DNA from 3 places in the Pseudomonas sp. P2S-1 genome. Region 2 is predicted to be linked to each of the others. Evidence: riboswitches for the same ligand, from Rfam matches in the RefSeq annotation. Region 2 holds a riboswitch; each other region holds the start of a gene.
The links. A riboswitch is a leader RNA that binds a small molecule or an ion and turns the genes downstream of it on or off. The one in region 2 is predicted to bind cobalamin.
Positions count from the first base shown of each region.

Region 1 (7,220 bases), 1.5 Mb from region 2:
GCCCTGCACCATCAGGGTGGTCATGGCTGTTCCTTGCGGTAGGCGGCCAGCGCGGCGGCCAGGCGTTGCCAGTCGGCTTCGTCCGCCGGCAGGCCGAAGCGCAGGCTGGGCGGTTGATCGAACAGGCGCAGGAGAATGCCGCGCCGGGCCATGAAATCGTGGAGGATCGCGGCCTGGTCATGGCGCAGGTACTGGAACAGGTCGCAGCCGCCGGAAGGCTTCAGACCGGCGGACTCCAGCAAGGCGGCGAGACGGGCGCTGGCGGTGGCGCAACGTTCGGTCTGCAGGCGCTGGCTTTCGCTGTCGGCAAAACTTGCCTGCCCAAGCACGCGGGTCGGTCCGCTGATCGACCAGGGCCCCAGCTCTTCCGCCAGCGCTCGCAACAGCGGCGCTTCCGCCAGCACGAAGCCCAGGCGCACCCCGGCCAGGCCGAAGAACTTGCCGAACGAACGCAGCACGATCAGCCCTTCGCGCTGGCTGAACGCAGCGATGCTATGGACCGGCGTGTTGTCCATGAAGGCTTCGTCCACCAGCAGCCAGCCACCGTGCCGGGCCAGGCGTTCATGCCAGCCGAGCAGGGTTTCCGGGCTGAGCAGCCGTCCGGTTGGATTGTTCGGGTTGACCAGCACCAGCACGTCGAGGCTGTCCAGTTGCGCCTCGACCTGTGCTTCATTGAGTTCCAGAAGACGATGCCCGACACGGCGCCATGCCTCGGCATGCTCGGCATAGCACGGCGACAACACACCGACCTTGCCCAGCGGACGCAGGCGCGGCAGCGCCTGGATCGCCGCCTGGGAACCGGCCACCGGCAGCAACTCTTTTACGCCGTAGTACGCGGCGGCGGCCTGTTCCAGACCGTCGTCGGTCTCCGGCAGGCGCGCCCAGGCACGCAATGGAATCTCGGGAATCGGGAAGGCCCAGGGCGCGATGCCGCTGGACAGGTCCAGCCAGTCCTCGCGGACAATTCCGTAGTGCGCGATCGCCCGCAGCAGGCGGCCACCGTGTTCAAGCATGGAATTCAGCTCCCAGGCACAGCAGCAGCAACCACAGCCACACGCCCTTGCACACCAGTTGCCAGCCGCGCTCGATGGCGCCGGCATCCGCTGGCGGGCCTTCGCCCAGTTGCGGGCGCTCGTGCAGCTCGCCGTGATAGACCGCCGAGCCGCCCAGTTCGACACCCAGGGCACCCGCGCCGGATGCCATCACGGGACCTGCATTCGGGCTGTCCCATTTCGGGCCCTGCTGACGCCAGCACTTCAGCGCCAGGCGGGTATTGCCCAACAGCGCGTAGGTCAGCGCCACCAGGCGCGCCGGGAGGTAGTTGAGCACGTCGTCGATCCGCGCCGCGGCCCAGCCGAAGCGCTCGAAGCGTTCGTTGCGATAACCCCACATGGCATCCAGGGTATTGCTCAGGCGATAGAGCACGACGCCCGGCGCCCCCGCGATGACAAACCAGAACAGCGCGGCGAAGACCGCATCGCTGCCATTCTCCAGTACCGATTCGGTGGCGGCCCGGGCCACGGCCGTCTCATCCAGTTCGGCGGTTTCCCGGCTGACCAGATAGCCGACCCGCTTGCGCGCCTCGTCCAGGTCGCCGCCGCGCAAGGCGTCGGCCACCGGCTGCACATGTTCGCCAAGGCTGCGCAGGCCCAGGGCGCAGTACAGCGCGAGAATCTCCACCAGCCAGCCGATGTAGGGCAGCCAGGACAACGCCGTCGCCAGCAGGGTCAACGGAATCACCGCCAGGAACCAGGCGGTCACCCCATGACTGCGCCAGCCGCGCCCGCCGGAATTGAAGCGCTGTTCCAGGCGCCCGGCAAAACGGCCGAAGGCCACCAGCGGATGCCAGCGCCGCGGCTCGCCCAGCAGCGCATCCAGCGCCACCCCGGCCACGGTCAGCAAGGCCACACTCATTCGGCTTCTCCCCATTGGTTTTCGTAGAGCATGTCGGCCAGCGGCCGTGGCGTGGTCCAGCCTTCCAGCGCGAGCATCGGCGCCGGGTAGAACGCGTGGACCGGGCCGAGACAGAGAATCGCCAGCGGCTTGGCCCCGGCGGGCATGTGCAGCAGATCGGCCAGGGCCTGCGGATCGAACAGCGACACCCAGCCCAGGCCCAGCCCTTCGGCCCGGGCCGCCAGCCAGAGATTCTGGATCGCGCAGGACAACGAGGCCAGGTCCATTTCCGGCAGGGTGCGACGGCCGAAGATATGCACGTCGCGCTTGTCCATCAGCGCCGCCACCAGCACTTCGGCGCAGTCGTTGATGCCTTCGACCTTGAGTTGCATGAATTCGTCGGAACGCTGGCCGAGGGCTTCGGCGGTGCGCTGGCGTTCGTCCTCGACCAGGGCCTGGATACGCTGGCGCAGCTCGCGCCGGGTAATGCGGATAAAGCGCCAGGGCTGCATCAGGCCGACGCTGGGTGCCTGGTGCGCCGCTTCCAGCAGCCGCGCCAGCAGCTCGGGCGCCACCTCGCCGCCGCTGAAGTGGCGCATGTCACGGCGTTCGCCGATGGCGCGGTAGATCGCCGCGCGCTCGGCTTCGCTGTAGGCATGTTCGCTCATGGCGCCAGCAGCGCCGCCATCGCGTCTGGGTTGGACGGGAAATAGAAATGCACGTAGGAGGCGGTCAGGCGGCCGATGCGGTATACCGCTTCCGCGCCACGTCCGCCGTTGGGGCTCACGCCACGGGCGATGGGCTCCAACTCGGTGCTGGTCAGGGAATGGTGGTAGGTGTGGCCGCGCAGGGTGCCTTCCGGCAGTTCGACCGATTGCAGGGCGAGTGCCGCCAGGCGCTTCTGCATGGTCGCTTCGCCCGGCAGCAAGCCGGCCAGTTCGGCGCGTTCCCCGGCGACATCGGTCAGGGCATCGAGCAGGTAGAGCATGCCGCCGCACTCGGCCAGCAACGGTTTGCCGGCCTGGTGATGGGCGCGAATCGCTTCCAGCATCGGCGTATTGGCCGCCAATGCATGGTGATGCAGTTCCGGATAGCCGCCGGGCAGGTACAGGCTGTCGGCGTCTGGCAGTTCCTGGTCGTGGATCGGCGAGAAGAAGCTCAGCTCGGCGCCCATCTCGCGCAGCAGGTCGAGGCTGGCGCCGTAGGTGAAGGCGCAGGCCTCGTCACGGGCCACGGCGATGTGCACGCCTTCCAGCTTGCGCTCGATATGGCGGGGTGCAGGCGGCTCGAAGGCCACTGGCGGCGGCAGGGAGGACTGGCAGCTATCGCCCAGGGCCATGGCCGCAGCGTCGAGACGCAGGTCGAGGTCGGTCAGTTCGCTGGCCTGGACCAGGCCGAGATGGCGGCTTGGCAGTTCGATCCCGGTCTCGCGGGAGAGCCCGCCATACCAGCGCAGCCCCTCGGTCAGGCTGCCTTCCAGCAGTTGTGCGTGGCGCAACGAGCCAACCCGGTTGGCCAGTACGCCGGCAAAGGGCAGGTCCGCCTGGTAGCGCGCCAGCCCCAGGGCCAGGGCGCCGAAGGTCTGGGCCATGGCGGTGCCGTCGATCACCGCCAGCACCGGCACGCCGAAGTGACGGGCCAGGTCGGCGCTGGACGGGGTGCCGTCGAACAGGCCCATCACGCCCTCGATCAGGATCAGGTCGGCCTCGCCGGCCGCTTCCCAGAGCAGGCGACGGCTTTCCTCGACGCCGACCATCCACAGGTCGAGCTGGTACACCGGCGCGCCGCTGGCGCGTTCGAGGATCATCGGGTCGAGAAAGTCCGGGCCGCACTTGAACACACGGACCTTGCGCCCCTGGTTGCGGTGCAGGCGGGCCAGGGCGGCGGTCACGGTGGTCTTGCCCTGGCCGGAGGCCGGCGCGGCGATCAGCACCGCCGGGCAATGCCGGGTGTCGCTCATAGTTCGACGCCCTTCTGGGCACGGATGCCGGCCTGGAAAGCGTGCTTGATCATGCCCATCTCGGTGACGGTGTCGGCCAGTTCGATCATCTCGTCCTTGGCGCCGCGACCGGTGACGATGACATGTTGCATCGGCGGACGGGCCTGGAGGTCGGCGAGGACGGTATCGAGGTCGAGGTAGCCGTGCTTGAGGGCGATGTTCAGCTCGTCGAGGACGACGAAGCCGATGCCCGGGTCGCGCAGCAACTCACGGGAAACCTCCCAGGCGGCTTCGGCAGCGGCGATATCACGCTGGCGGTCCTGGGTTTCCCAGGTGAAGCCCTCGCCCATCACGTGGTAGCGCACTTCCTCGGGGAAGCGGCGGAAGAACAGTTCTTCCCCGGTGGCATTGCGGCCCTTGATGAACTGCACCACGCCGCAGTGCATGCCATGGCCGAGGGCCCGGGCGAGCATGCCGAAGGCCGAACTGCTCTTGCCCTTGCCGTTGCCGCTGAGCACCAGCAGCAGGCCGCATTCGTTGGGGGAATTGGCGATACGCTCGTCGATCACCGCCTTCTTGCGCTGCATGCGCGCCAGGTGGCGTTCGTCACGTTCGGGGGATTCGCTCATCGGGGGTCTCCGCGGGCCACTGTCGCAGGGCGGCGACAGCTGAGGGGATGGGGGCACGGAGGGAAGCGCAGGCACCGGACGCCAGGGCCCGGAGAACCGCGCACCACCCGCCGTGGTGCCGTTGACAGTTTGCAGGCCGGTCTCCGGGCTAACGAGCGGATCGCCGGGCGATCCTGACCGGGCGCCTTCCCGGGTTTCGACACCCAGTGGCCGTGCACAGTCTTGACTCGATTTACCGTTGCGGGGGCAGCGCCGGAATCGCACCGGCTTCCCTGTTTCACCCGGTCGACCTTGCAGTCACGGGGCACCTGAAACAAGTCGCGAAGGTTAGAGGGTTGGGCCCGGAGCGTCAATTGGAGACCGCCGTCACATTGCGGCCAACGGCGCAACTTTCACGTTGTGCCACACTCCAAACGAGTGATATCACATTGACATGATTCAACGCTGTCGCTGTAGCTCGTACAACAATTACGAAGGAGAGCAGCATGCAAGGTCTGATCATCAACAACCCCCGTCTTGAGTTCCTGCGGCCGGCGCTGGAGCGCTGGAGCGAATGCATCGAACGCTTCAACCAGACCCTGGGTGACAACGAGGGTCCGCACTGGCAAGGGGTGCAGGGCAACATCGGAATGCTGTCGGCAGCGCTGTGGCAGGCCGAACTGGTGACCCTGCAGGGTTACCAGAGCAAGAAGCAGCGGGACGAAGGCGAACGGGGCGCGCGCTGCGATCTGTTGATCGCCAGCAAGGATGAATCAGCTTACCTGCATGCCGGGCAGCGCTGGCCGAAGGTCGGACGGCTTGATCTGAGCGGGGCCTTGCAGGAGACGGTGCAGGCGGCGAAGGCCATTGCCTATCCGAGCCAGTTGAAGGTCGCGGCGCTGTTCGCCAGCCCGTGCAAGCTGGGCCAGCATGCCAGCCCGGAAGAGCTGCAGGACCTGGTGGATGATCTGCAGAAGCATACGGCCTGTGCCATTGCCTGGTGTTTTCCGTATGGGTATCGGAAGTTGCATGATGAGGTGGGGCAGTATTATCCCGGGGTTGCGCTGTTGCTGAAGCAGGCGTGAGTTCAGCCGCAAGCTGCAAGTCATAAGCTGCAAGCAAGAGCAGCGGCGCCTTTTCTTGCAGCTTAAGGCTTATAGCTTGAAGCTGACTGAACCTCCCTCGCCCCCGTCACCTCTGACTCTTTAGGACCTATCCCAAGGAGTCAGACCATGCCCACCCTGCGCCTTGCCATCTTGCTGGCCATCACCACCGGCCTGACTGCCTGCGGCGAATCCGCCCGGCTCCAGGTCACCGACGGCAGCGGCCCGTCGCCGCAACTGCCGGAACCGAACAAAACCCTGATCCCCACGGTGAACATCGCCCCCGCCGTCGGCTGGCCCGATGGCGGCAAGCCCAAGGCGGCCCAGGGCACCCAGGTGGTCGCCTTCGCCGGTGGCCTGGATCACCCGCGCTGGCTCTATGTGCTGCCCAATGGCGACGTACTGGTCGCGGAAACCAACGCACCGGAGAAACCCGACGACGGCAAGGGCATCCGTGGCTGGGTGATGAAGAAGGTCATGGCCAAGGCCGGCGCTGGCGTACCTAGCCCCAACCGCATCACCCTGCTGCGCGATGCCGACAAGGATGGCGTGGCGGAAACCCGCACGGTGTTCCTCAAGGACCTCAACTCGCCGTTCGGCATGACCCTGGTCGGCAATGACCTGTATGTGGCCGACACCGATCGCCTGCTGCGCTTCAAGTACCAGGAAGGCGCCACCTCGCTTAATGGCCCGGGCGAGCCGGTCAGCGAGCTGCCGGGAGGGCCGCTGAACCACCACTGGACCAAGAACGTCATCGCCAGCCCCGACGGCAGGAAGCTGTATGTGACCGTCGGCTCCAACAGCAATGTTGCCGAGAACGGCATGGACAAGGAAAAGGAACGGGCGGCGATCTGGGAGGTGGACCCGGCTACCGGGCAGCACCGGATCTTCGCCTCGGGCCTGCGCAATCCCAACGGCCTCGCCTGGGAACCTCACAGCGGGAAGCTGTGGACGGCGGTGAACGAGCGCGACGAGATCGGCAGCGACCTGGTGCCGGACTACATCACCTCGGTGCAGGACGGGGCTTTCTATGGCTGGCCCTACAGCTATTACGGCCAGCATGTGGATGTGCGGGTGGAGCATCAGGATCCGAACCTGGTGGCCCGGGCCATCGCCCCCGATTATGCGGTGGGCCCGCATACCGCCTCGCTGGGCCTGGCCTTCGCCGAAGCCGGGGCGCTGCCGCCGCCGTTCGACCAGGGCGCGTTCATCGGCCAGCACGGCTCGTGGAACCGCAAGCCGCACAGTGGCTACAAGGTGCTGTTCGTGCCGTTCAGTACCGAAGGCAAGCCGGCCGGGAAACCGGTGGATTTGTTGAGCGGGTTCCTGAATGACGATGGCAAGGCGATGGGGCGGCCGGTGGGGGTGGTCACGGACCGCAGAGGCGGGGTGCTGGTGGCGGATGATGTGGGGAATGTGGTTTGGCGGGTGAGCAAGCTTCAGTAATCGAGGTTGTCTGTACTGGCCTCATCGCTGGCAAGCCAGCTCCCACAGGTCCAGCGGTGCACGCGGTCACTGTGGGAGCTGCGGTTCGGCGCTCCGACTTGCCAGCGATGAGGCCATCAGCCCCACCCAAAAGCTAGGGGTTGTGCGCCAGATGCGCCGGCGCCACCAATACCCGCTTGGCATTCAGGTACGACTTCTGCCAGTAATTGTTCGACAGATAATCCAGCCGCA
Region 1 is NZ_CM170068.1:3,042,485-3,049,704, forward strand. It holds gene AC2CQI_RS13325 (cobyric acid synthase) at 1-24, opposite strand, end outside; gene cobD (threonine-phosphate decarboxylase CobD) at 21-1,013, opposite strand; gene cbiB (adenosylcobinamide-phosphate synthase CbiB) at 1,006-1,914, opposite strand; gene bluB (5,6-dimethylbenzimidazole synthase) at 1,911-2,561, opposite strand; gene AC2CQI_RS13345 (cobyrinic acid a,c-diamide synthase CobB) at 2,558-3,853, opposite strand; gene cobO (cob(I)yrinic acid a,c-diamide adenosyltransferase) at 3,850-4,461, opposite strand; cobalamin riboswitch at 4,579-4,788, opposite strand; gene AC2CQI_RS13355 (hypothetical protein) at 4,947-5,525, shown strand; gene AC2CQI_RS13360 (PQQ-dependent sugar dehydrogenase) at 5,673-6,989, shown strand; gene AC2CQI_RS13365 (C40 family peptidase) at 7,123-7,220, opposite strand, start outside.
Region 1: it holds a riboswitch for cobalamin, as region 2 does, so the genes downstream of both, cobO (cob(I)yrinic acid a,c-diamide adenosyltransferase) here and cobW (cobalamin biosynthesis protein CobW) in region 2, are expected to answer to the same signal.

Region 2 (7,220 bases):
ATCGATCAAAAGGGTGGTGGCGTCGAAGGCGAACAGGTTGTCCACCGTCGCCGCCAGCTCGAAGGCGCCCTTGTAGCCATGGCGCTTGACCCCGTCGATCCACTTGGGATTCAGGGCGCGGGCACGGATCACCCGGTTCAGTTCTTCCTTCAGGGTGCGGATGCGTGGGCGCTCCGGCTGACTGTGGTCGCCGTGGTAGCTGGCGACGCCCTGCCCGCCCAGGGTTTCCACCGCCGCGAGCATGCCGCCCTGGAACTGGTAGTAATCGTTGGAGTCGAGCAGGTCGTGCTCGTGGTTGTCCTGGTTCTGCAGCACCGCCTGCATCTGACCCAGGCGTTTGGCGAAATGTCCACGGGCTTCGGTGCCTTCGTCGGCGCCGCCATAGGCGTAGCCGCCGTGATTGAGGTAGACCTCGGCGAGGTCCTCGCGGCTGTGCCACAGGCGTCCGTCGATGGCGTTCTGCACGCCGGCGCCGTAGGCACCCGGCTTGGAGCCGAACACCCGCCAGCCGGCCTGGCGCCGGGCCTGGTCTTCATCCAGGCCGCTGGCCAGCAGCTCGGCGCGCTCGCTGCGTACCCGGGCGGCCAGGGGGTTCATGTCGTCCGGCTCGTCCAGCGCCGCCACCGCTTGCACCGCCGCATCGAACAGCCTGATCAGGTTGCCGAAGGCGTCACGGAAGAAGCCGGAGACGCGCAGGGTCACATCGACCCGTGGCCGGTCCAGCAGGCTCAGGGGCAGGATCTCGAAGTCGTCGACCCGATGGCTGCCCGCCGCCCACACCGGGCGCACGCCCATGAGGGCCATGGCCTGGGCGATATCGTCGCCGCCGGTGCGCATCGTCGCCGTCCCCCAGACCGACAGGCCAAGCTGGCGCAAATGGTCGCCGTGATCCTGCAAGTGACGTTCGAGAATCAGGCTGGCCGAGGTGAACCCCAGGCGCCAGGCGGTGGCCGTGGGCAGGTTGCGCACATCGACGGTGTAGAAGTTGCGCCCGGTGGGCAACACATCGAGTCGCCCGCGACTCGGCGCGCCACTGGGGCCAGCCGGGACGAAACAGCCTTCGAGAGCGGACAGCACGCCGTGCATTTCCGCTGCGCCGCAACTGTCCAACTGTGGTGCGACGCGCTCGGCCAGGGCTTCGAGCACGGCGCGCACGTCATCCCACTGTGGCGCGTCCGGCAAGGCCGACTCACCGGCCAGGGTCTGCTCGATCAACTGCACCGAAAGGACTTCCAGGCGTTCGCGGGTATCCCCGGCGGTGCGCCACGGGCCGCATTCGAGGTCCGCCAGCAATGCCGGTCGCGGCCCCTGCCAGGGCTCGCCCAGTTCGCAATCCAGCGGATCGAAGCCCAGCAGCATGGCCCGGGCCAGCGCCCGTGGCAGGCTGGCATTGGCGCCACGGCCATCGCCGCGAGCCACACGCAACAACGCCGCCAGCGTATCGAGGCGCAGACGCCCCGTGGGCGACTCTCCGAACACATGCAGGCCATCGCGGATCTGCGATTCCTTGAGGTCGCACAGGTAGGTGTCCAGGCGCGGCAGCCACACCGCCGCATCGTCCAGCGCGCCGTCCAGTTGCAGCTCGCGGTCGATATGGTTGTCGCGCACCAGTTGCAGGATTTCTTTCTGCAATTCCACGGCGCGGCGCGGGTCCAGCAGTTGCGCCTCGTAGTATTCGTCGGCCAGGCGCTCCAGGTTGCGCAGCGGGCCGTAGGTCTCGGCGCGGGTCAGGGGTGGCATCAGGTGGTCGATGATCACTGCCTGGGTACGGCGCTTGGCCTGGGCGCCCTCGCCCGGGTCGTTGACGATAAAGGGATAGATATTCGGCAGCGGCCCGATCAGTGCATCCGGCCAGCACTGCGCCGATAGCCCGACGCCCTTGCCCGGCAGCCATTCCAGGTTGCCGTGCTTGCCGACATGGATCAGCGCATCGGCGGCAAAGCCATGGCGCAGCCAGAAATAGAAGGCCAGGTAGCCATGGGGCGGGACCAGGTCGGGGTCGTGGTACACCGCGCTCTGGTCGAGCTGGTAGCCACGGGCCGGCTGGATGCCGACGAAGGTCAGGCCCAGGCGCAGGCCGGCGATCATCATCCGCCCGCCACGGAACATCGGATCCTGCGCAGGCTCGCCCCAGCGCTCGCGCACTGCCTGCTGGTTGGCCTCGGGCAATTGCGCGAAGGCCGCCAGGTAGTCGTCCAGGGCCATGCTTTGCATGCACGGGCGCTGGTCGAGGCTGTCGAGGTCGTTGCTGACGCCGCCGAGCAGGTCGTGGATCAACTGGGTGCCGCTGTCCGGCAGGTCGCCCACCGGGTAATCCTGTAGTTTCAAGGCCCGCAGGATATTCAGTGCCGCCGCCGGGGTGTCGAGGCCGACGCCGTTGCCGATGCGGCCATCCCGGGTCGGGTAGTTGGCCAGCACCAGGGCCACGCGCTTCTGCTGATTCGGCAGGCGTGCCAGCTCGCACCAGCGCCGCGCCAGTTCGGCGACGAAGTCCATGCGCTCGGGCTGCGGCCGGTAGCAGACCACGTCGGACTGGCTGCGCTCGCTGCGCCAGGCCAGGTCCTTGAAGCTGATCGGCCGGGTGATGATGCGTCCGTCCAGTTCCGGCAAGGCGATATGCATGGCCAGGTCGCGGGCACCGAGGCCCTGCTCGCTGGCCTGCCAGCCGGGTTCGTTGTCCTGGGCGCAGATCGCCTGCAGCACCGGGATATCCCGGCGGAACGGGCGCAGGTGCGGCTGTTCCGGGCTGGACTGGGCGAAACCGGTAGTGTTGATGATCAGCGCGGCAGCGGTTTCGTCCAGCCAGTCCTCGACCTGGGCCAGGCAGCCGGCCTCCTTGAGGCTGGCCACGGCGATCGGCAGCGGATTCAGCCCGGCGCCTTGCAGCCGCTCGCAGAACACATCGATAAAGCCAGTGTTCGCCGCCTGCAGATGGGAGCGGTAGAACAGGATCGGCACGACCGGTCGCCCAACATGCCAATCAGCGCGCCAGTGGCCCATTCCGGCCTCGGCATGACGCGGGTGGTACAGGCTGGTACGCGGCAGTTGCCGTGGCTCGTCCCAGCGGTAATCGCGCCCCAGCCAGGTATTGGCGAGGCAATTGAACAGGTTCAGGGCATTGGCCTTGCCGCCCTGGCGCAGGAAGTGCCAGAGGCGCTCGGCCTGCTCGGCAGCGACGTTGCCCAGGCTGCTCAGCTCCGGGTCCGGGCGGTCGTCACCCGGCACCAGGATCAGCTTCACGCCACGGGCCGCCAGCTCGACCAGTTGCTCGACGCCATAGCGCCAATAGCCGATGCCGCCATGCAGCGACACCAGGATCACCTTGGCATGGCGCAGCACCTCGTCGACATACAGGTCGACCGAGGCGTGGTTCTGCACCTGCATGGGGTTGGCCAGGCGCAGGCTGGGGTAATCCTCCGGCAGCTCGCGGGCAGTTTCCGCCAGCAGCGCCAGGTGCGAATCACCGCTGCAGAGAATCACCAGCTCGGCCGGGGTCTGGCCGAGGTCGGCAATGCTGTCGTCCGGCACGAAGCCGCCGGGCTGGGTCCGCAGCAGGTGCATGGATCAGGCGCCCAGGGCAGCGCGCAGGCGTGCTTCCAGAGCAGCGGCATCCAGGTCCTGGCCGATCAGCACCAGGCGGGTGATGCGCGCTTCGTCGCTGCGCCAGGCGCGGTCGAAGTGCTTGTCGAAACGGGTCCCCACGCCCTGGATCAGCAGGCGCATCGGCTTGCCCGGAATCGCCGCGAAACCCTTGACCCGCAGGATGCCGGTGTCGGTGACCAGTTGGGTCAGGGCATCCAGCAGCAGGCTTTCGTCGGCTTCCGGCAGGTCGAGGGAGATGGAGTCGAAGGCGTCGTGGTCGTGATCGTCGTGGTCATCGTCGCCGTCATGGTGCGAATCGTGGTGGGTGCGGCGGCCGTCGATATGGGCCTCCGACTCGGCACCCAGGCCCAGCAGCACTTCCAGCGGCAGCACGCCCTTGCTGGCTTCGACCACCTTGACCGCTGGCGGCAGCTCCTCTTCCACCTCGGCGCGCACGGCGGCCAGGGCTTCAGGGGCGACCTGGTCACACTTGTTGAGGATCACCAGGTCGGCGCTGGCCAACTGGTCGGCGAACAGCTCGTGCAGTGGCGATTCGTGGTCCAGGTTCGGGTCCAGCTTGCGCTGGGCATCGACCTGGTCGGGGAAGGCAGCGAAGGTGCCGGCGGCCACGGCCGGGCTGTCGACCACGGTGATCACAGCGTCGACGGTGCAGGCATTGCGGATTTCTGGCCACTGGAACGCCTGGACCAGTGGTTTGGGCAAGGCCAGGCCGCTGGTTTCGATGAGGATCTGGTCCAGGTCGCCACGGCGCGCCACCAGTTCGCGCATCACCGGGAAGAACTCTTCCTGTACGGTGCAGCACAGGCAGCCGTTGGCCAGTTCGTAGACGCGCCCGTTGGCCTCTTCCTCGGTGCAGCCGATGCTGCATTGCTTGAGGATCTCGCCGTCGATGCCCAGTTCGCCGAATTCGTTGACGATGACCGCGATGCGGCGGCCATTGGCGTTGTCCAGCATATGGCGGAGCAAGGTGGTTTTGCCCGAGCCGAGAAAGCCGGTGACGATGGTAACGGGGAGTTTGGCCAGTGTTTTCATGTCGGATGCCCTTGGCAGCATGGCGGGCATGGGGGACGGAGGCCAGGAACCGTGCGGTCTGGACGCGTTCGCCACCGGATCACCCCGCCCGGTTAATGTGGAAGCTGGTCGAGGCAGGTCTCCTGGCTTGCGCCGTGTCCTCGGGACGCCATCGACGCCTTCCCGCCTTTTATGCTCGGCAGTGGCACTGGTCGATGGACTCGGCACTTACAGTTGCGGGGGCAGCCGCGGCTTGCCGCGTTCCCGTCTTAGCTCCGACCCGCGTCGGAGAACCTCGAACCGGCAAGGCTACGCAGTGCCCGGAAGCCGGTCAACCGCTGTATTGACGGATGTCAACGCGCGTGATTACCTAGCGCGATTCGTTTGGGTGCCTTTTTTATTACAAAAGGTGAAACGGGAAACCGGTGCGCTGTGATCGTCAGGTCCAGTCATTCCGGTGCTGCCCCCGCAACGGTAAGCAAGGAAAGCGTCTGATCCACTGTGCCAGCAGTCCGGCATGGGAAGGAGACGCCTCGGCCAACAGCCCCTTGCAAGCCCGGAGACCGGCCCATGACAGATTTGACCAAACCCGCGGTGGGCGGGCGACGTTGCAACGCCTGGGTGCCCCGCATCCAGGCGTTCTTCGCGCTTGCCTGTTGCCCGAACAACACCAAGAGGAAAGCGCCATGCCCGTCATCAGTACCGCCAGCCACGCCAGCAGCACCTCCACCACCCTCAGCCAGCGCATCGTCGCGGCCGTCAGCGCTTCGGTACTGGGCCTGTGCCTGGTCTACTTCGCCGGCTTCTCGCATATCGAAGCGGTGCACAACGCCGCCCACGACACCCGCCACAGCGCCGCCTTCCCCTGCCACTGAGGCCCGACCCATGTTCACTCGCATTGCCCGCACCGCGGGCTTTACCGGTCTGCTGGCGGCCGTGCTGCTGACCTTGCTGCAAAGCTTCTGGGTCGCGCCGCTGATCCTCAAGGCGGAAACCTACGAGAACTCGGCGCCGGCCGAGGTCCATGAGCATGAGCACGCCGGCGCGACCGCAGCGGGCGAAGGTCATCACCACGATGCCGAAGCCTGGTCGCCGGAAGATGGCTGGCAGCGCGTGCTGTCCACCACCGGCGGCAACCTGGTGGTCGCGGTGGGCTTCGCCTTGTTGTTGGCGGCCATGTACACCCTGCGCAATCCGGGCAGCGTCGGGGTCGGCGCACTCTGGGGCCTGGGCGGTTTCGCCGTGTTCTGCCTGGCGCCGAACCTCGGCTTGCCACCGGAGCTGCCGGGTACCGCCGCAGCCGACCTGGCCCAGCGCCAGTTCTGGTGGGTTGGCACCGCCGCTGCCACCGCTGTCGGCCTGGTGTTGATAGTGTTTGCAGGCAACTGGGTGCTGAAAATCGCCGGCCTGATCCTGCTGGCGATTCCCCATGTGATCGGCGCCCCGCAGCCGGACGTCCATGAAAGCCTGGCACCGGAAGCCCTGGAATCGCAGTTCATCGTCGCTTCGTTGCTGACCAATGCCGGTTTCTGGCTGGCCCTGGGCCTGATCAGCGCCTGGCTGTACCGGCGGCAGTCCGCCTGATGGCCGTCCCGTCCGGCGTGGCAGCGTTGTACGCCGGGCTGGGCTGCCGCCGTGGTGCCCCGGCCAGTGAGCTGGCCGGGCTGCTGCGGGATGTGATGCAATCGCGCAACCTGCCTTTCGCCGCGCTGGTTGCTCTTGCCAGCATCGATCTCAAGCGCCAGGAACCCGGCCTGCTGCAGCTGGCTGCCGATCTCGGCCTGCCCCTGCACTTCTTCAATGCCGTGCAACTCGCCCCGTATACCCCGCGCCTGAGCCATCGCTCGGCCATCGCCTTTCAACACAGCGGCTGTTATGGCGTAGCGGAAAGCAGCGCCCTGGCCCTGGCCGAGCAGCTTGACGGCGGGCTGGCCGAGCTGCGCGTCGAGCGCATCGTGCGCGACGATATGACCCTGGCATTGGCCTGGATCCCTGCTTCTGGCGGATAATCCGCCCTTCCGTTTTCCAGAGACCTCCCATGACCGTCTATTTCATCGGCGCCGGCCCCGGCGATCCGGAGCTGATCACCGTCAAGGGCCAGCGCCTGATTCGCCAGTGCCCGGTCATCATCTATGCCGGCTCGCTGGTGCCCGCCGCCGTGCTCGACGGGCATAACGCCGAGACCCTGATCAACAGTGCCGAACTGCACCTGCAACAGATCATCGAGGTGATCGCCGCCGCCCATGCCAAGGGCCAGGACATCGCCCGGGTGCACAGCGGCGACCCCGGCCTGTATGGCGCCATCGGCGAGCAGATCCGCCACCTGCGCGAGCTGGAGATTCCCTACGAGATCGTCCCCGGGGTCACGGCCACGGCGGCCAGCGCCGCCCTGCTCGGCTGCGAACTGACCCTGCCGGATATCGCCCAGAGCGTGATCCTCACCCGCTTCGCCGATTCCTCGCCGATGCCCGAGGGCGAAGCGCTGGCCAGCCTGGCCAGCCACAAGACGACCATGGCGATACACCTGGGAGTGCGCCATCTGCCAAGGATCGTCGAGGAGCTACGCCCGCATTACGGCGGTGACTGCCCGATCGCCGTGGTGCACC
Region 2 is NZ_CM170068.1:1,527,162-1,534,381, forward strand. It holds gene cobN (cobaltochelatase subunit CobN) at 1-3,561, opposite strand, end outside; gene cobW (cobalamin biosynthesis protein CobW) at 3,565-4,635, opposite strand; cobalamin riboswitch at 4,731-4,927, opposite strand; cobalamin riboswitch at 4,984-5,200, shown strand; gene AC2CQI_RS06825 (CbtB domain-containing protein) at 5,301-5,489, shown strand; gene AC2CQI_RS06830 (CbtA family protein) at 5,500-6,198, shown strand; gene AC2CQI_RS06835 (cobalamin biosynthesis protein) at 6,198-6,623, shown strand; gene cobM (precorrin-4 C(11)-methyltransferase) at 6,653-7,220, shown strand, end outside.

Region 3 (7,220 bases), 1.5 Mb from region 2:
ATGGCCGCGGTCCGCAAACGCAAAAGGCAGCCATGAAGGCTGCCTTTTTTCTTGCTGCGGTTCCCAAAGTGTTCCCAACCTGCTCCCATTTTGAGAGTCGCCGGGAGAAAACCCTTTGAAAACAGACGCTTAGATGGTGCGGACGAAGAGACTCGAACTCTTACAGCTTGCGCCGCTGGAACCTAAATCCAGTGTGTCTACCAATTTCACCACGTCCGCGTGAAGCATTTAAAGCAAAGGCGCCAGACTTTCATCAGGCGCCTTCTGGAATATGGGGTGGACGAAGGGAATCGAACCCTCGACCACAGGAATCACAATCCTGCGCTCTACCAACTGAGCTACGTCCACCATATTGCATGCTGCTTTTTACTTGTGCCAAAGCTGCCTTGATTGGCGCACCCGGCAGGACTCGAACCTGCGACCATCCGCTTAGAAGGCGGATGCTCTATCCAGCTGAGCTACGGGCGCATATTTAATCTGCTTTCGCTTGCGATTACAAATTAACGTTAGCCGTACCGAACAAGCCAAATCCGCTCATTCTGCCCGACCTTGCTAACCAGTGCTAGGCCCTGCCCGACAAGTGAGGCGCATCTTATAGACGCCCTTTTGGAGCGTCAACATGTTTTTCAAAAAAATTCATTTTATTGAAGGGCTTAGGGCAATTGCCGGACCAAGCGCCTTTGCCCTGCGCGCGGCTCATGCGAGAATGCGCGCTCTTTTTTTCTCTCGATGGTTAATCACCCGTCATGACTGCACAACTTATCGACGGCAAGGCGATCGCCGCCAGCCTGCGCCAGCAGATCGCCCAACGTGTCGTTGAACGTCGCCAGCAAGGTCTGCGCACCCCCGGCCTGGCGGTGATCCTGGTTGGCACCGACCCGGCGTCCCAAGTCTACGTTTCGCACAAACGCAAGGACTGCGAGGAAGTCGGTTTCATCTCGCAAGCCTTCGACCTGCCCAGCAGCACCAGCCAGCAGGAACTGACCGACCTGATCGATCGCCTCAACAATGACGCGGACATCGACGGCATCCTCCTGCAACTGCCGCTGCCGGCCCACCTCGACGCCTCCCTGCTGCTGGAGCGCATCCGCCCGGACAAGGACGTCGACGGTTTCCACCCGTACAACATCGGCCGCCTGGCCCAGCGCATCCCGCTGCTGCGCCCGTGCACTCCGAAAGGCATCATGACCCTGCTGCAAAGCACCGGCCAGGACCTGTACGGCATGAACGCCGTGGTCGTCGGCGCCTCCAACATCGTCGGTCGCCCGATGGCCATGGAACTGCTGCTGGCCGGCTGCACCGTCACCGTCACCCACCGTTTCACCCAGGACCTCGCCGGCCATGTCGGCCGTGCCGACCTGGTGGTGGTCGCCGCCGGCAAGCCGGGCCTGGTGAAAGGTGAGTGGATCAAGGAAGGCGCCATCGTCATCGACGTCGGCATCAACCGCCAGGCAGACGGCAAGCTGGTCGGCGACGTGGTCTACGAGACCGCCCTGCCCCGCGCCGGCTGGATCACCCCGGTACCGGGCGGCGTTGGCCCGATGACCCGTGCCTGCCTGCTGGAAAACACCTTGTATGCGGCGGAAGAGCTGCATAAGTAACGCGCAGTCCCAAGCTTTAAGTTTTAAGCTTTAAGCTGCAAGAAAAGGCAGACCGTGGTGTACCAGCCTTTTCTTGCAGCCTCCCATCTTAAAACCTCCCCCGCCCCGCTTTTTCTTGTCGCTTGCAGCTTGCAGCTTGCCGCTCCCCACCCGGAGAGGTTGACGAACGGTCACCCCAATGGTCAGATGCCGCCCGTTTCAGGTGTCTGCCGCCGCCGCGCGGCAGGTGAAACGGGAAGCCGGTGAGTCTTAGATGACAAGTCCGGCGCTGCCCCCGCAACGGTAAGCGAGTGAAGCCTTCAACAGAGCCACTGTGCGCAGGACGCATGGGAAGGCGAATGGCTTCGAGACTCGCAAGCCCGGAGACCGGCCTGAAGCATCACGACTGAAGAACGGATGCGTCAGTCATTTGGCAAACCTGCGGTGGGCGGGCACGAGCCGGTAGTCTGGCGCGCGCTCGCCAGCTCCCTCCTGTGCGCTTCCCGAAAATTCCTTTTCGAGAAGTCAGTGAATACACGTTATCTCTCCTTGATTGGCTGCCTGCTGGGCGGCAATACCCTCGCGTTCGCGCAAACCCTGGAACTGGAGCGACAGTTCGTCTCGGCGCCACCAGTGGAGTCCAATACCATCGCGCAGATGGCCCGCTACGGCAGCAAGGTCGAAGTGGTGGAGCGCGAGCAGATCGAACGCGCCGGCCCCAGCGCCGATATCACCCGGGTTCTGCAGATGTTCGTCCCGGGCCTGTATGTCGCGCCCAAGCAAGGCCCCTTCGACTACGGCACCTACTCGCTGCTGGGCGGACGCAACGACGACACCCTGATCCTGCTCGACGGCGTGCGCCTGAATAACCGTCTCTATGGCGGCATCTACATCGACACCCTGCCAGCCGCCGCCATCGAGCGCATCGAAGTGCTCAAGGGCGGCCAGAGCCTGTTGTTCGGCACCCAGGCAGTATCCGGGGTGATCAATATCGTCACCCGCAACGCCCAGTCCCGGGATGCGTCGGGCCAGGTCAACCTGGGCGTGGACAGCTTCGCCGGGCGCAATGGCGATGCGCGCATCGAACGGATCTTCAGCAACGGCTTCGGTGACCTGGGCCTGCTGGCCTATGTCAGCCACAACATCTCCGAGGGCTACCAGCCGTACCACAGCAGCGACATCACCGCGACGGTCAGCGACCGCAAGCGCGGCTACGAGGTCAACACCTTCGGGGCCAAGGCCACCCAGGGCTTCGGCGATGATAGCCGCCTGGAGCTGTTCTACCAGTACAGCGCCGCCAGCCTCGACTTCCTGCGCCCCGACGCCAACCGCAACACCACCAACGACCGCGTCCAGCAGATCGCCACGGCCACCTTCCAGCAGCATCTGAACGAGCGTTTCAGTTACTTCGTCAAAGGTCACATGAACGACTGGGACACGAATTACAACCGGGTCTACAACAACGCCGATGGCACGCCGCGCGTGCTCAACCACAACGACTACTGGGGTTTCAGCGACTGGGGCGTGCAGGCCGAGGGCGAGGCCGTGCTGCCCGGCGGCCACACCCTGGTGTTCGGCAGCGACAACCAGTGGTTCAAGGGCAAGGACGATGTGCTGAAGATCGACCAGAACCAGGCCGAGGCCCATGCCCTGTACCTGCAACTGCGCCCCGAGATCGCCGCCCTGCCCGACTGGCACCCGAGCATCGGCGTGCGCCGCGAGCACCTGAGCAGTGGCGACAGCGCCACCGTGGGGATGATCACCTCGCTCTACGATCTGACCGACAACCTCAAGCTGCGTGGCCAGTTCGGCTCGGCCTACAAGCTGCCCAATGCCGAGCAGTTGTATGTCAACGAGCCCGGCGACGAGATGGGCAACCCCAACCTCAAACCGGAGAAAAGCCGCAACGCCGAGCTGGGCCTGGACTACAGCAACCTGCTCAACGGCCAGCCGTGGAATGTCAGCGGTACGCTGTTCCATCGACGCATCGAGGACCTGATCACCCTCGTCGACACCCAGTGGGTCAACGGCGACGGCGAGATCACCGTGCGTGGCTTCGAACTCGACGGCAAGGTACAGCTCAGTGACCGCTGGCAGGTGCAGGCGGACATGACCCGCAACCTGAGCGAATCGCGTAACGGCGCCACCATCAACAACATTCCCGGCTTCTTCGCTCGCAGCCGGGTCGGCTATGAGTCCGCCGATCGTATGTGGGGTGCCGGTGCGGCGATTCGTTACATCGGCAGCGTGGTCAGCCCGCGGGATATCGACTACGGGCACTACAGCGTGGTGGATGCCGATGCCTACCGGTACCTGGATGCCCGGCGCCAGCATCGCCTGGCGCTGCTGCTGGAGAACCTGCTGGACCGGGATTACACCACCAGCATGGACAGCGGGTCGCGGCGGGTCGGGAACCTGGGGCGGCCGTTTACGGCTGAAGCGCGGTACACCTACAGCTTCTGACCTTGTGCTGTAACTGATGGCCTCATCGCTGGCAAGCCAGCTCCCACAGGTACTGCACAGGTCTCAAGCTTTGTGCTGAACCTGTGGGAGCTGGCTTGCCAGCGATGCTTTACCAAGGACACACCATGAACGAACAGGACATCCCCACCCACCCCGACTGGTCGCATATCCCCGAGCATGCCCGTCACGTCATGCTCTGCACCGGCCCGCGCTGCACCTTGCGCGGGGCGCTGAAGGTGTGGAAGACGGTACGCAACGAGCTGCTCGCCGCCGACCGGATCGAGACCAGGGACGGCGTGCTGCTGACCCGCACCCATTGCCAGTTCCCGTGCAATCTCGGGCCGATCGCCACGGTCTATCCGGATCGCTGCTGGTACCGCATCGCCAGTCACGACGATGCCCGGCGCTTTGCCCGGGAACACCTGGTCGACGGCAAACCGGTCGAGAACCTGCTGCTCAACAGGAGCAATCCATGAAGCACGCGCTCTGGCTCACCCTGCTACTGAGCACCACCGGCCACGCCCTCGACTACCGCAACTGCGGCGAAGACTGGACCCTGCGACAGTCACCACCGCAGCGCATCCTCGCCCTCAACCAGCATGCCGCCGACATGGTCCTGGCGCTGCAAGCCGGCCCGGCCCTGGCTGCCGTCAGCTATATAGATGACGATGCCAGCGCCTTGACCGATAACCGCTATCGCGGCGTGCCACTGCTGTCACGCCAATACCCCTCGCCGGAGGTGTTCTATACCGGGCGCTACGACCTGGTGATCGGCGGTTTCTACAGTGCTTTCCGCGACGGCGTCGGCCCCCGCCGTGATCTGGCCCGGCACGGTATCGCCAGCTACCTGCTGGAAAATGCCTGCACACCTAAACCAGCAGCCAGCGGTTTCCAGGCCATCGAACAGGACCTGCGCACCCTCGGCCGCCTCCTCGACCGCCAGCCCCAGGCCGAACACCTGATCGCCCGACAGCAGCACGACCTGAACGCCGCCCACCAGCTCGCTGCCGGACACAAACCCCTGAAAGTCTTCTACCTGGACAGCGAAACCCGCGGCCTCGACAGCGAAGGCAAGCAAGGCTTCGTCACCGAGCTGATCGCCAACGCCGGTGGCCGCAACGTACTCGCCGACATCGACCTGCACCGCGTTACAGTGGATGCCGAGACCCTGCTGCAACTGGACCCGGACGTCCTGCTGCTGGCCGACGCCGTGTGGTCCACCGCCGCAGCGAAACGCACCTACCTGAGCAAACACCCGGCTTTGTCCCACCTGCGCGCCGTCAAGGAACAGCGCCTGATCGACCTGCCTTTCACCCACCTGGTCGCCGGCGAACACAGCGCCCGCACCGCCCTGCACCTGGCCCGTGAGCTGGCAGCAATGAGCGACTGAAGGCACGCAGCCGATTCGGCTGCGAAAGCGCCGGTTTCAGCTTTCCCCGCTGGGCACTCCACGTGCTTCAGCCGGGATTGCGGCGCCATCGGGAGGAAAATGAACGCATCGCCAACCCCTGGATGCGTGCCCGATGCAAACAACAAATACGGTCCTGATGATCCGCCCGGCGCGATTCGCCTTCAACCCGGATACCGCCCTCAACAACCGCTTCCAGAAGCCGCTGCTGGACGCCGACAGTGCACAGCAGAAAGCGCTGGAAGAGTTCGACGGCTATGTCGACACCCTGCGCCAGCATGGCGTCGAGGTACTGGTCGTCCAGGACACCCCGGCACCACACACCCCGGATTCGATCTTCCCCAACAACTGGTGGAGCAGCCACGCCGACGGCAGCCTGGTGCTCTACCCCATGGAAGGTCATAACCGCCGCCTGGAGCGGGACAAGGGCGTGCTGCGCGCGCTCGACGAGCGCTTCGCCATCCGCCACACCATCGACCTCAGCCCGCTGGAGCAGCAGCAGATTTTCCTCGAAGGCACCGGCAGCATGGTCCTCGACCGCGAGCACCGCATCAGCTACGCCTGCCATTCCGGGCGCACCCATGGCGAGGCCCTGCGCGAGTTCGCCGAGCGCCTCGACTACCGCCTCTGCGTGTTCCATGCGGTCGACCGCCACCAGGCACCGATCTACCACAGCAACGTGATGATGAGCGTCGGCCGCCAGCTCGCCGTGGCCTGCCTCGACGCCCTACCCAACGCTGCCGAGCGCTACACCCTGGAACGCAGCCTGCGCGACACCGGCAAGGACATCCTCGCCCTGGACTTCGACCAGCTCGAAGGCTTCGCCGGCAACATGCTCGAAGTGCACGACAAGCAAGGCCAGGCGCTGCTGGTGATGTCGCGCAGCGCCTGGAACTCCCTGAGCCCGGCGCAGCGTCGCCAGGCCGAGCGCCACAGCCACCCGGTGGTGGTGAATATCGACCATATCGAACGCATCGGTGGCGGCAGCGCGCGCTGCATGCTCGCCGAAGTGCACCTGCCCGTTCGCAACTGAATCCGCCGCCTAGAAGAAGGAAGCCCTCATGACCCGCTATATCGACGTGACCGACCTCAGCCACCTGGTCGCCCGCAAAGGCCTGACCACCTGCCTGGAAGAAATGGCCGAGTACATCCGCCAGGACTACCTGCGCTGGCACGATTTCGAGAAGTGCGCGCGGGTGGCCAACCACTCGCCGGACGGGGTGATCGAGCTGATGCCGGCCTCGGACGCCAACCTGTACGCCTTCAAGTACGTCAACGGCCACCCGAAGAACACCCACAACGGCATGCTCACGGTCATGGCCTTCGGCGCCCTGGGTGATGTCGATACCGGCAAGCCCCTGCTGCTCAGCGAAATGACCCTGACCACGGCGATCCGCACTGCCGCCACCTCGGCCCTGGCCGCGCGCCATCTGGCCCGCCCGGACAGCCGCAGCATGGCGCTGATCGGCAACGGTTCGCAGAGCGAATTCCAGGCCATCGCCTTCCATGCCCTGCTCGGCATCGATGAAATCCGCCTGTACGACCTCGACCCGCAAGCCAGCGCCAAGCTGGCTGCCAACCTTGCCGCCTACCCGGACATCCGCCTGGTCCTGGCCAAATCGGTGGCCGAGGCGGTACGCGGCGCCGATATCGTCACCACGGTCACCGCCGACAAGGCCTACGCCACCATCCTCACCCCGGAGATGATCGAACCCGGCATGCACCTCAATGCCGTCGGTGGCGACTGCCCGGGCAAGACCGAACTGCAC
Region 3 is NZ_CM170068.1:50,016-57,235, reverse strand. It holds gene AC2CQI_RS00230 (Arm DNA-binding domain-containing protein) at 1-1, shown strand, start outside; tRNA gene AC2CQI_RS00225 (tRNA-Leu) at 135-219, opposite strand; tRNA gene AC2CQI_RS00220 (tRNA-His) at 273-348, opposite strand; tRNA gene AC2CQI_RS00215 (tRNA-Arg) at 392-468, opposite strand; gene folD (bifunctional methylenetetrahydrofolate dehydrogenase/methenyltetrahydrofolate cyclohydrolase FolD) at 747-1,601, shown strand; cobalamin riboswitch at 1,785-1,990, shown strand; gene AC2CQI_RS00205 (TonB-dependent receptor plug domain-containing protein) at 2,109-4,043, shown strand; gene AC2CQI_RS00200 ((2Fe-2S) ferredoxin domain-containing protein) at 4,169-4,519, shown strand; gene AC2CQI_RS00195 (ABC transporter substrate-binding protein) at 4,516-5,433, shown strand; gene ctlX (citrulline utilization hydrolase CtlX) at 5,567-6,484, shown strand; gene AC2CQI_RS00185 (ornithine cyclodeaminase) at 6,513-7,220, shown strand, end outside.
Region 3: it holds a riboswitch for cobalamin, as region 2 does, so the genes downstream of both, AC2CQI_RS00205 (TonB-dependent receptor plug domain-containing protein) here and cobW (cobalamin biosynthesis protein CobW) in region 2, are expected to answer to the same signal.